4 regions of the Serratia sp. NPDC078593 genome follow, and region 1 is predicted to be linked to each of the others. Evidence: predicted binding sites of a transcription regulator. Region 1 holds the regulator's gene; each other region holds the start of a gene.
What was found. The regulator PurR, encoded in region 1, represses purine synthesis genes. The targets are predictions, from matches to a motif close to CANGCAAACGTTTGCNTG.
Positions count from the first base shown of each region.

Region 2: the regulator PurR is predicted to act here: its motif matches at 1,071-1,088, upstream of purT (formate-dependent phosphoribosylglycinamide formyltransferase).
Region 3: the regulator PurR is predicted to act here: its motif matches at 997-1,014, upstream of guaB (IMP dehydrogenase).
Region 4: the regulator PurR is predicted to act here: its motif matches at 1,043-1,060, upstream of carA (glutamine-hydrolyzing carbamoyl-phosphate synthase small subunit).

Region 1 is NZ_JBNNGK010000005.1:86,370-88,576, reverse strand. Features, by position in the region: gene sodB (superoxide dismutase [Fe]) at 1-300, shown strand, start outside; gene ACQKDS_RS07725 (YnhF family membrane protein) at 357-446, opposite strand; gene purR (HTH-type transcriptional repressor PurR) at 760-1,785, shown strand; gene punR (DNA-binding transcriptional activator PunR) at 1,789-2,207, opposite strand, start outside.
Region 2 is NZ_JBNNGK010000003.1:288,335-290,541, reverse strand. Features, by position in the region: gene dbpA (ATP-dependent RNA helicase DbpA) at 1-511, opposite strand, end outside; gene cspE (transcription antiterminator/RNA stability regulator CspE) at 663-872, opposite strand; gene purT (formate-dependent phosphoribosylglycinamide formyltransferase) at 1,143-2,207, shown strand, end outside.
Region 3 is NZ_JBNNGK010000006.1:94,306-96,512, forward strand. Features, by position in the region: gene guaB (IMP dehydrogenase) at 1-936, opposite strand, end outside; gene xseA (exodeoxyribonuclease VII large subunit) at 1,106-2,207, shown strand, end outside.
Region 4 is NZ_JBNNGK010000001.1:182,254-184,460, reverse strand. Features, by position in the region: gene dapB (4-hydroxy-tetrahydrodipicolinate reductase) at 1-815, shown strand, start outside; gene carA (glutamine-hydrolyzing carbamoyl-phosphate synthase small subunit) at 1,284-2,207, shown strand, end outside.

The DNA of each region.
Region 1 (2,207 bases):
GCAGAGGCCATTAACCAATCCTTCGGTTCTTTTACTGCCTTCAAAGACGCATTCACCAAATCAGCGGTGGGCAACTTTGGTGCTGGCTGGACCTGGCTGGTGAAGAAAGCCGACGGCTCATTGGCTATCGTGAACACATCCAATGCCGCCACGCCGCTGACCGGTGAAGACAAACCCTTGCTGACCGTGGACGTTTGGGAGCACGCTTATTACATCGATTACCGTAATGCGCGTCCAAACTACCTGGAAAACTTCTGGGCATTGGTTAACTGGGCATTCGTGACAGAAAACTTGGCGTAACGGCCGTGAGATAAAAGGTGCCGTTCTGTTTAGGAACGGCCCTTCTTTTAGCGAGATCAGTTCAGTGCAGCGGTAAAGCTAAAAACAATAATTAATGCCAGTGCGCACACCGTGGTGAACAAAGACATTTTCAAATCGGTATCCATGAGAAGCTCCTGATCAAATTATTTGGATAAGCATAAAATCCACAACCTTGGTGCGTCAAATCATTTTCCCACAGTTCGCCGATAAAATCTTGTTGTCTATAACTCCTATTAGATCTTCCCCTTTTGCTCAATATGCGACAAAATTCGCAGTTCACTACTGCGTAGCGGTCAATGCGTCCCTCCTGAGTCAAGTGGCTGACAACTTCCACACTAAAAACCAAGTTTTCGTGACTCTAGAGAAGGATCTACGCGGGCAAACGATTAACAACATGCTTACATGCTGCAACATGTGGGTTCAGGAGTCATTCTTTACATGGCAACGATTAAAGATGTGGCCAAACGCGCGGGCGTTTCCACCACCACCGTTTCGCACGTCATCAATAAGACCCGTTTCGTCGCCGAAGAAACTAAAGCGGCCGTTTGGGCTGCCATCAAAGAGTTACACTATTCACCCAGCGCCGTGGCACGTAGCCTGAAGGTTAACCACACTAAATCTATCGGTCTGCTCGCCACGTCCAGTGAAGCGCCCTATTTCGCCGAAGTGATTGAAGCCGTGGAAAACAGCTGCTACAGCAAAGGTTACACACTGATTCTGTGCAACTCCCACAATAATCTCGATAAACAACGCGCTTATCTGGCCATGCTGGCGCAAAAACGTGTCGACGGTCTGCTAGTGATGTGTTCCGAATATCCCGATCAACTGCTCGGGATGCTGGAGGATCACCGCAATATTCCGATGGTCGTCATGGATTGGGGCGCAGCACGCGGCGATTTCACCGACAGCATTATCGATAATGCCTTTGAGGGCGGGTATCTGGCGGGGCGTTACCTGATTGAACGCGGCCATCGCGACATTGGCGCCATTCCCGGCCAACTCTCACGTAATACCGGCGGCGGCCGTCACCAAGGCTTCCTGAAAGCGTTACAAGAGGCCAATATTGACGTTCGCGATGAATGGATCGTCCAAGGTGACTTCGAGCCAGAATCCGGTTACAAGGCGATGCACCAGATTTTGTCACAAAAACACCGCCCCACCGCCGTTTTCTGCGGTGGTGACATTATGGCCATGGGCGCGATCTGCGCCGCTGATGAACTCGGTTTGCGCGTACCACAGGATATTTCGGTGATCGGTTATGACAATGTGCGCAATGCGCGCTATTTCACCCCGGCGCTGACCACTATTCATCAACCCAAAGAGCGCCTCGGCGAGATGGCATTTACCATGTTGCTGGATCGTATTATCAGTAAGCGTGAAGAGTCGCAGGTGATTGAAGTCCACCCTAAGCTGATCGAGCGTCGCTCGGTCGCCGATGGCCCCTTCGTTGATTACCGCCGCTAAGCATTATTGCCGGGGCGCCTTCTCAGGGCGTTCCGGTAGGTTCTCTTCACTCAACCATTCCTGATTCAGCGTGTCACTGTCACCAAGGTAATCCAATAACCAGGCCATCGCCGGTGATTGCGCATTTTGTTGCCATGTCAGGCAACAGGCGCTGGGTGGAAATGGCTCAGGAAGTTGCAGCGATACCAATTCCCCACGCTGAACCTGCGGCAACACACGATGGGCGGGCACCATGCCGACACATAAACCGCTGCACAAGCAATCCACCGCGGACACCCAATCTGGCACCACCAACCGCCGCTGGTTATCCAGTGACCACGTCACGCGTTTTGGCAACGTTCGCGACGTATCCTCCAACACCAATGAGGGATACGGCCGTAGTTGCTCATCATTTAGCGGCCCCGGTAACCCCGCTAACGGGT
Region 2 (2,207 bases), on a different contig from region 1:
CGTCATCAATATCATCGGCAAAGCCCATATCCAACATGCGATCGGCCTCATCCAACACCAGTATTTTCAATTTATCCAGCTTCAGCGTTTGCTTGCGCAGGTGCTCCTGAATACGTCCCGGTGTCCCGACCACAATGTGTGGTGCATGAACCAACGAATCGAGTTGTGCCCCCATCGGCTGACCACCGCACAGGGTAAGAATTTTTATGTTCTGGGTAAAACGCGCCAAACGGCGTAACTCTTTGCTGACCTGATCGGCCAGCTCGCGAGTTGGGCATAAGATCAGCGCCTGCACGGCTACCAGGCTGACATCGATTTTGTCCAACAGACCGATACCGAACGCCGCCGTTTTACCGCTGCCGGTTTTTGCTCTGGCGCGCACATCTTGCCCTTTCAGGATGGCAGGTAATGCGGCAGCCTGTACCGGTGTCATTTCGGCATACCCCAATTCATTGAGGTTGGCCAACTGTTCGGCTGGCAGCGGTAGGGAAGAAAAAGAAACTGTGCTCACGGCAATAACTCTTATAGGAAAAATGGAAAGGCGGCGCGGCCTACTGGCGGACACCGTAATAGGCAGTGATGATAACAGAGATGGCGGGATTTCTGGATTGCGGCCATAAAAAAACCCGCCGGGAGCGGGTTTTTTTGGCAGCTTACGTTGCTTAGATAGCAATCACGTTGACTGCCGCAGGGCCACGTTGGCTGTCTTGGATGGAGAATTCAACCTGCTGACCTTCTGCCAGCGTTTTGAAACCATCGCTAACGATAGCGGAAAAATGTACGAAAACATCTTTAGAGCCATCGGCCGGAGTAATAAAACCAAAGCCTTTGCTTTCGTTAAACCATTTTACGTGACCAGTGATCTTAGTCATTTGACGTTCCTTTACTAGATAAACCTGCCTTAACGGCACTGACGGCGCGAAAGCATGGCGTGCTATAAGCCTTCTGTCACCATGGATTATTAACGCATAATCGTTCGGCGAGGGCAAATTTTTTCGTTCCTTATGAAAACAGCAGGTTACGATAACTCCATTACCCGTAACACTAGATGAAATTGTGCAAACACTGCCAGCGCAATCGTTTTCCTATATACTGGCCGCATTGGTTCAGACCGCTTCAATTTTCATATCAGGTACGAAATTATGTTAACCATTGGAACTGCCCTTCGCCCCTCAGCCACCCGCGTGATGCTGCTTGGTTCTGGCGAACTGGGCAAAGAAGTCGCCATCGAGTGCCAACGTTTGGGGCTAGAAGTCATTGCCGTCGATCGTTATGCCGATGCCCCCGCCATGCAGGTAGCCCATCGGAGCCATGTTATTAACATGTTAGATGGTGATGCGCTCAAGACCCTTGTCGAGCAAGAGCGTCCCGACTACATCGTGCCAGAAATTGAAGCTATCGCCACGGATATGTTGGTCACCTTAGAGCAACAAGGGCATCACGTCGTGCCCTGCGCAGAGGCGACTCGCCTAACCATGAATCGTGAGGGCATTCGCCGCTTGGCGGCGGAAACGCTCAACTTACCGACCTCAAGCTACCGTTTTGCTGACAATGAAGACAGGTATCGGCGGGCTGTTGAAGAGATCGGTTTCCCTTGCATTATTAAACCGGTGATGAGTTCCTCCGGTAAGGGCCAAAGCCTGCTGCGCGAGGCCTCTCAACTACACACCGCCTGGAATTATGCACAACAAGGGGGCCGTGCCGGCGGTGGCCGAGTGATTATTGAGGGCTTAGTCACGTTCGATTTCGAAATCACCTTGCTCACCATCAATGCCGTGGATGGTATCCATTTCTGCGCCCCCATTGGCCATCGTCAAGAAGACGGCGACTACCGAGAATCCTGGCAGCCCCAGCAGATGTCGGCATTAGCATTGGAACGCGCGCACACCATCGCCGAACGCGTCGTCACCGCGTTGGGCGGATACGGCCTGTTCGGCGTTGAATTATTCGTTTGTGGTGATGAAGTGATTTTCAGTGAAGTTTCCCCCCGCCCTCACGATACCGGGATGGTGACCTTAATTTCACAGGATTTATCAGAGTTTTCGTTGCATGTACGGGCATTTCTTGGGCTGCCGGTGGGCAACATCCGTCAATTTGGTGCCGCGGCCTCGGCGGTCATTTTACCGGAACAACACAGCAATGACCTGCGTTTTGGTGGCATTGAACACGCGGTTAAAGACCATAATCAAGTACGCCTGTTCGGTAAG
Region 3 (2,207 bases), on a different contig from region 1:
ACCGGTAACGATGCGGGTGGTACAGATGGAGCCAGGACCGATGCCTACTTTCACCGCGCTCACACCGGCTTCCGCCAGTGCCTTGGCACCCGCAGCCGTCGCGACGTTACCGCCAACGATTTGCAGCTCGGGGTATTTGGCGCGCGTTTCACGGATACGTTGCAAGACGCCTTCGGAATGGCCGTGGGAGGAATCAATCAGCAGCACGTCAACGCCAGCGGCAACCAGCGCGTCGATACGCTCTTCGTTACCTGCACCGGCACCGACGGCAGCACCAACGCGCAAACGGCCATGCTCATCTTTACAGGCGTTAGGTTTCCGCTCGGCTTTTTGGAAGTCTTTGACGGTGATCATGCCCAACAGGTGGAAACTGTCGTCAACCACCAGCGCTTTCTCGACGCGTTTTTCGTGCATTTTTTGCAGCACGACTTCACGCGCTTCACCTTCTTTGACCGTCACCAAACGTTCTTTCGGCGTCATCACCGCAGTGACCGGTTGGTTGAGATCGGTAACGAAGCGTACGTCACGGCCGGTAATGATGCCGACCAGTTCGTTTTCTTCCGTGACTACCGGATAGCCGGCAAAGCCGTTACGTGCGGTCAGTTCTTTCACTTCTTTCAGCGTGGTGGCTGGGGTGACAGTTTGCGGGTCAGTGACTACGCCGCTTTCATGTTTCTTCACGCGGCTGACTTCTTCAGCCTGACGCTCAATGGACATGTTTTTGTGAATGAAGCCAAGGCCGCCTTCCTGCGCCAGCGCAATAGCCAGGCCGGATTCGGTTACGGTATCCATTGCTGCAGACAGCATGGGGATATTCAGGCGGATAGTTTTGGTCAGTTGAGTCCCTAATTCTGCGGTGTTCGGCAGAACGGTAGAGTGGGCTGGAACCAGGAGAACGTCGTCAAACGTCAGAGCTTCTTTAGCGATACGTAGCATGGGCAATATCTCACCAAGGTGGATGCGGAAAAGATAAAATATTGCCGCGGCATTATACAGAGCGTAATCGGTTGCCTCCAGCACTTTCTTACAAAAACTCTTGATTACCTCTATTAGCCATGTAGTATCGACGGATTAAGTGGTTGTTTTGGAATTTGATCTGGGTCACATGTCGCTACCTACCTCTCCCCCCATTTTTACCGTAAGCCGCCTAAATCAGACGGTTCGACAGCTGCTGGAAATGGAAATGGGGCAGATCTGGCTCTCTGCCGAGGTCTCAAATTTCTCCCAACCGGCTTCCGGCCACTGGTATTTCACCTTAAAGGACGATCGCGCACAGGTTCGTTGTGCGATGTTCCGCAATAGTAATCGTCGCACCACCTTCCGCCCGCAAAACGGTCAGCAGGTATTAGTACGCGCCAGTATTACACTGTATGAGCCACGCGGTGATTACCAACTGATTGCCGAAAGCATGCAACCTGCCGGTGATGGCTTGCTGCAACAACAGTTCGAGCAGCTTAAACAACGTCTAGCTGCCGAGGGGCTGTTCGAGCAACACAATAAACAACCGCTGCCGGCTCCGGCTAAACGGGTCGGTGTGATCACCTCCGCCAGCGGAGCCGCATTGCACGATATCCTGCAGGTATTACAGCGGCGCGATCCCTCGCTGCCAGTGGTTATCTATCCCACCGCCGTTCAGGGCAGTGAAGCACCGTTGCAAATCGTTCGGGCGATTGAAATCGCGAACCGCCGTGATGAGTGCGACGTCTTGATTGTTGGCCGTGGCGGCGGCTCGCTGGAAGACCTGTGGAGCTTCAACGACGAACGCGTCGCGCGCGCTATTTTTGCCAGCCGTATCCCTATCGTCAGCGCCGTCGGTCATGAAACCGACGTCACCATCGCCGATTTTACCGCAGATTTGCGTGCGCCCACCCCTTCTGCCGCCGCCGAGCTGGTCAGCCGTAACCAACTGGAGTTACTGCGCCAATTGCAATCGCAGCAACAACGGCTGGAAATGGCGATGGATTATTATCTGGCGCAGCGCCAACAGCAGTTCAGCCGGTTACATCATCGCTTGCAACAGCAACACCCGCACCTGCGTCTGGCGCGGCAACAAACGCGTTTGTTCAAACTGCGGCGCCGTTTGGAAGAAGGCATGCAATATCAATTGCGGCTCTCTTCACGCCGCAGTGAACGCACTCAACAACGGCTGGCACAGGTACAACCGTTAGGCCGTATCCATCGTTATCAACAACGCATTCAACAGCAGC
Region 4 (2,207 bases), on a different contig from region 1:
ATTCACAAATCCGTATCGCGATTGCGGGTTCCGGTGGCCGTATGGGGCGTCAATTGATTCAGGCTGTCCAGCAGGCGCAAGGCGTGGTGCTCGGGGCTGCCTTAGAGCGCCCAGGTTCGAGCCTGGTAAATACTGATGCGGGTGAGCTGGCGGGCGTGGGGGCATTAGGTATCAAGGTTAGTGACAGCCTCGATAACGTGGTAGATGACTTTGATATTCTTATCGATTTCACCCGTCCGGAAGGTACGCTGGCGCATTTGGCATTTTGCGTGGCGCATAACAAAGCCATGGTGATTGGTACTACCGGCTTTGACGATGCCGGTAAAGCGGCAATTCGTGAAGCGGCCAAACAGATTGGCATCGTTTTCGCGGCTAATTTTAGCGTTGGCGTTAACGTGGTGCTAAAACTGCTGGAAAAAGCCGCCAAAGTGATGGGCGACTACACCGATATTGAAATCGTTGAAGCACATCATCGGCATAAAGTAGATGCGCCATCAGGCACTGCCTTGGCCATGGGGGAGGCGATCGCTGATGCATTAGGGCGTGATTTGAAACAGTGCGCGGTGTATGCACGTGAAGGTTACACCGGAGAGCGTGAACCGCACAGTATTGGTTTTGCCACCATTCGTGCGGGTGATATTGTCGGTGAGCACACCGCGATGTTTGCCGACATCGGTGAGCGGGTAGAAATTACGCATAAAGCGTCAAGTCGCATGACATTTGCGAATGGTGCGGTGCGGGCGGCTAATTGGCTTGCTAACCATCAAAATGGCCTATTTGATATGCGAGATGTGCTAAATTTAGATGAGTTGTGATTGATCTTTATTCGGATAATGTGTTTTATTTTAATTTAACTTTTTGAAAAGTAGGGTGATATTTTATCACTCTATTTTTTTAACATGATAAATGGGTATTTCGATTAATTTTTATTAATTACTGTTGTTTTTCTGCATTAACTACCGTTTTATCATCATTTATTCACCCTCGATACTTTTTCTCGCCCTTTTAATCTCTGTGGGACATGGTTTTGCTGTCATAATTTCTCGCAACCGTTTACAAACTCAAGTTTGCATGTGTTTTCGTGGCTGATGCGGTGATAAAACCACGAAAACAGCAAAAATAAGATAAAAAATGGCGGTTGGAGTAGACAATCTAGGCTCGCATCATTAAAATGCGCCCAATTTGCCAAAAATTAGCCTTGAGGGCGGTTTTTGCATTGATTTAGATCGTGTTATCTGAATTAATATGCAAATATTGTGATTTATTATTCCTCGGAGGGTGTTTTGATTAAGTCAGCGCTATTGGTTCTGGAAGACGGAACCCAATTCCACGGTCGGGCCATCGGGGCAGAAGGTACGGCAGTGGGGGAAGTGGTCTTCAATACGTCGATGACCGGCTATCAAGAAATCCTCACTGATCCTTCCTACTCCCGCCAGATCGTTACTCTTACTTATCCTCATATCGGCAATGTCGGCACCAATACTTCCGACGCAGAATCCTCCGCTGTTCACGCTCAAGGTCTGGTTATTCGCGACCTTCCCCTGATTGCCAGTAATTACCGCAGTGAAGAAAACCTATCCGACTACCTCAAGCGCAACAATATTGTGGCGATTGCGGATATTGACACCCGCAAACTGACGCGTCTGCTGCGTGAAAAAGGCGCACAGAACGGCTGCATTATTGCCGGTGACGCGCCGGATGCCGCATTGGCACTGGAAAGAGCGAAGGCTTTCCCTGGTTTGAAAGGTATGGATCTGGCAAAAGAAGTCACCACCCAAGAAGCTTACCCTTGGCAGCAAGGGAGCTGGACGCTGGAAGATGAGCTGCCAGCAGCTAAAGCAGAATCCGAGCTGCCGTTCCACGTCGTGGCCTATGACTTCGGCGCAAAGCGCAACATCCTGCGGATGCTGGTGGATCGCGGTTGCCGCTTGACGGTGGTACCGGCGCAGACCTCGGCTGACGAGGTGTTGAAAATGAATCCTGATGGCATCTTTTTATCTAACGGACCGGGCGATCCTGAGCCATGTGATTATGCTATTGCCGCTATCCAACAGTTCCTTGAAACCGACATTCCGATCTTTGGCATTTGCTTGGGTCACCAACTGTTGGCGCTAGCCAGCGGCGCGCAAACGGTGAAGATGAAACTCGGCCATCACGGCGGCAACCATCCAGTAAAAGACCTGGATAACAACACGGTGATGATCACT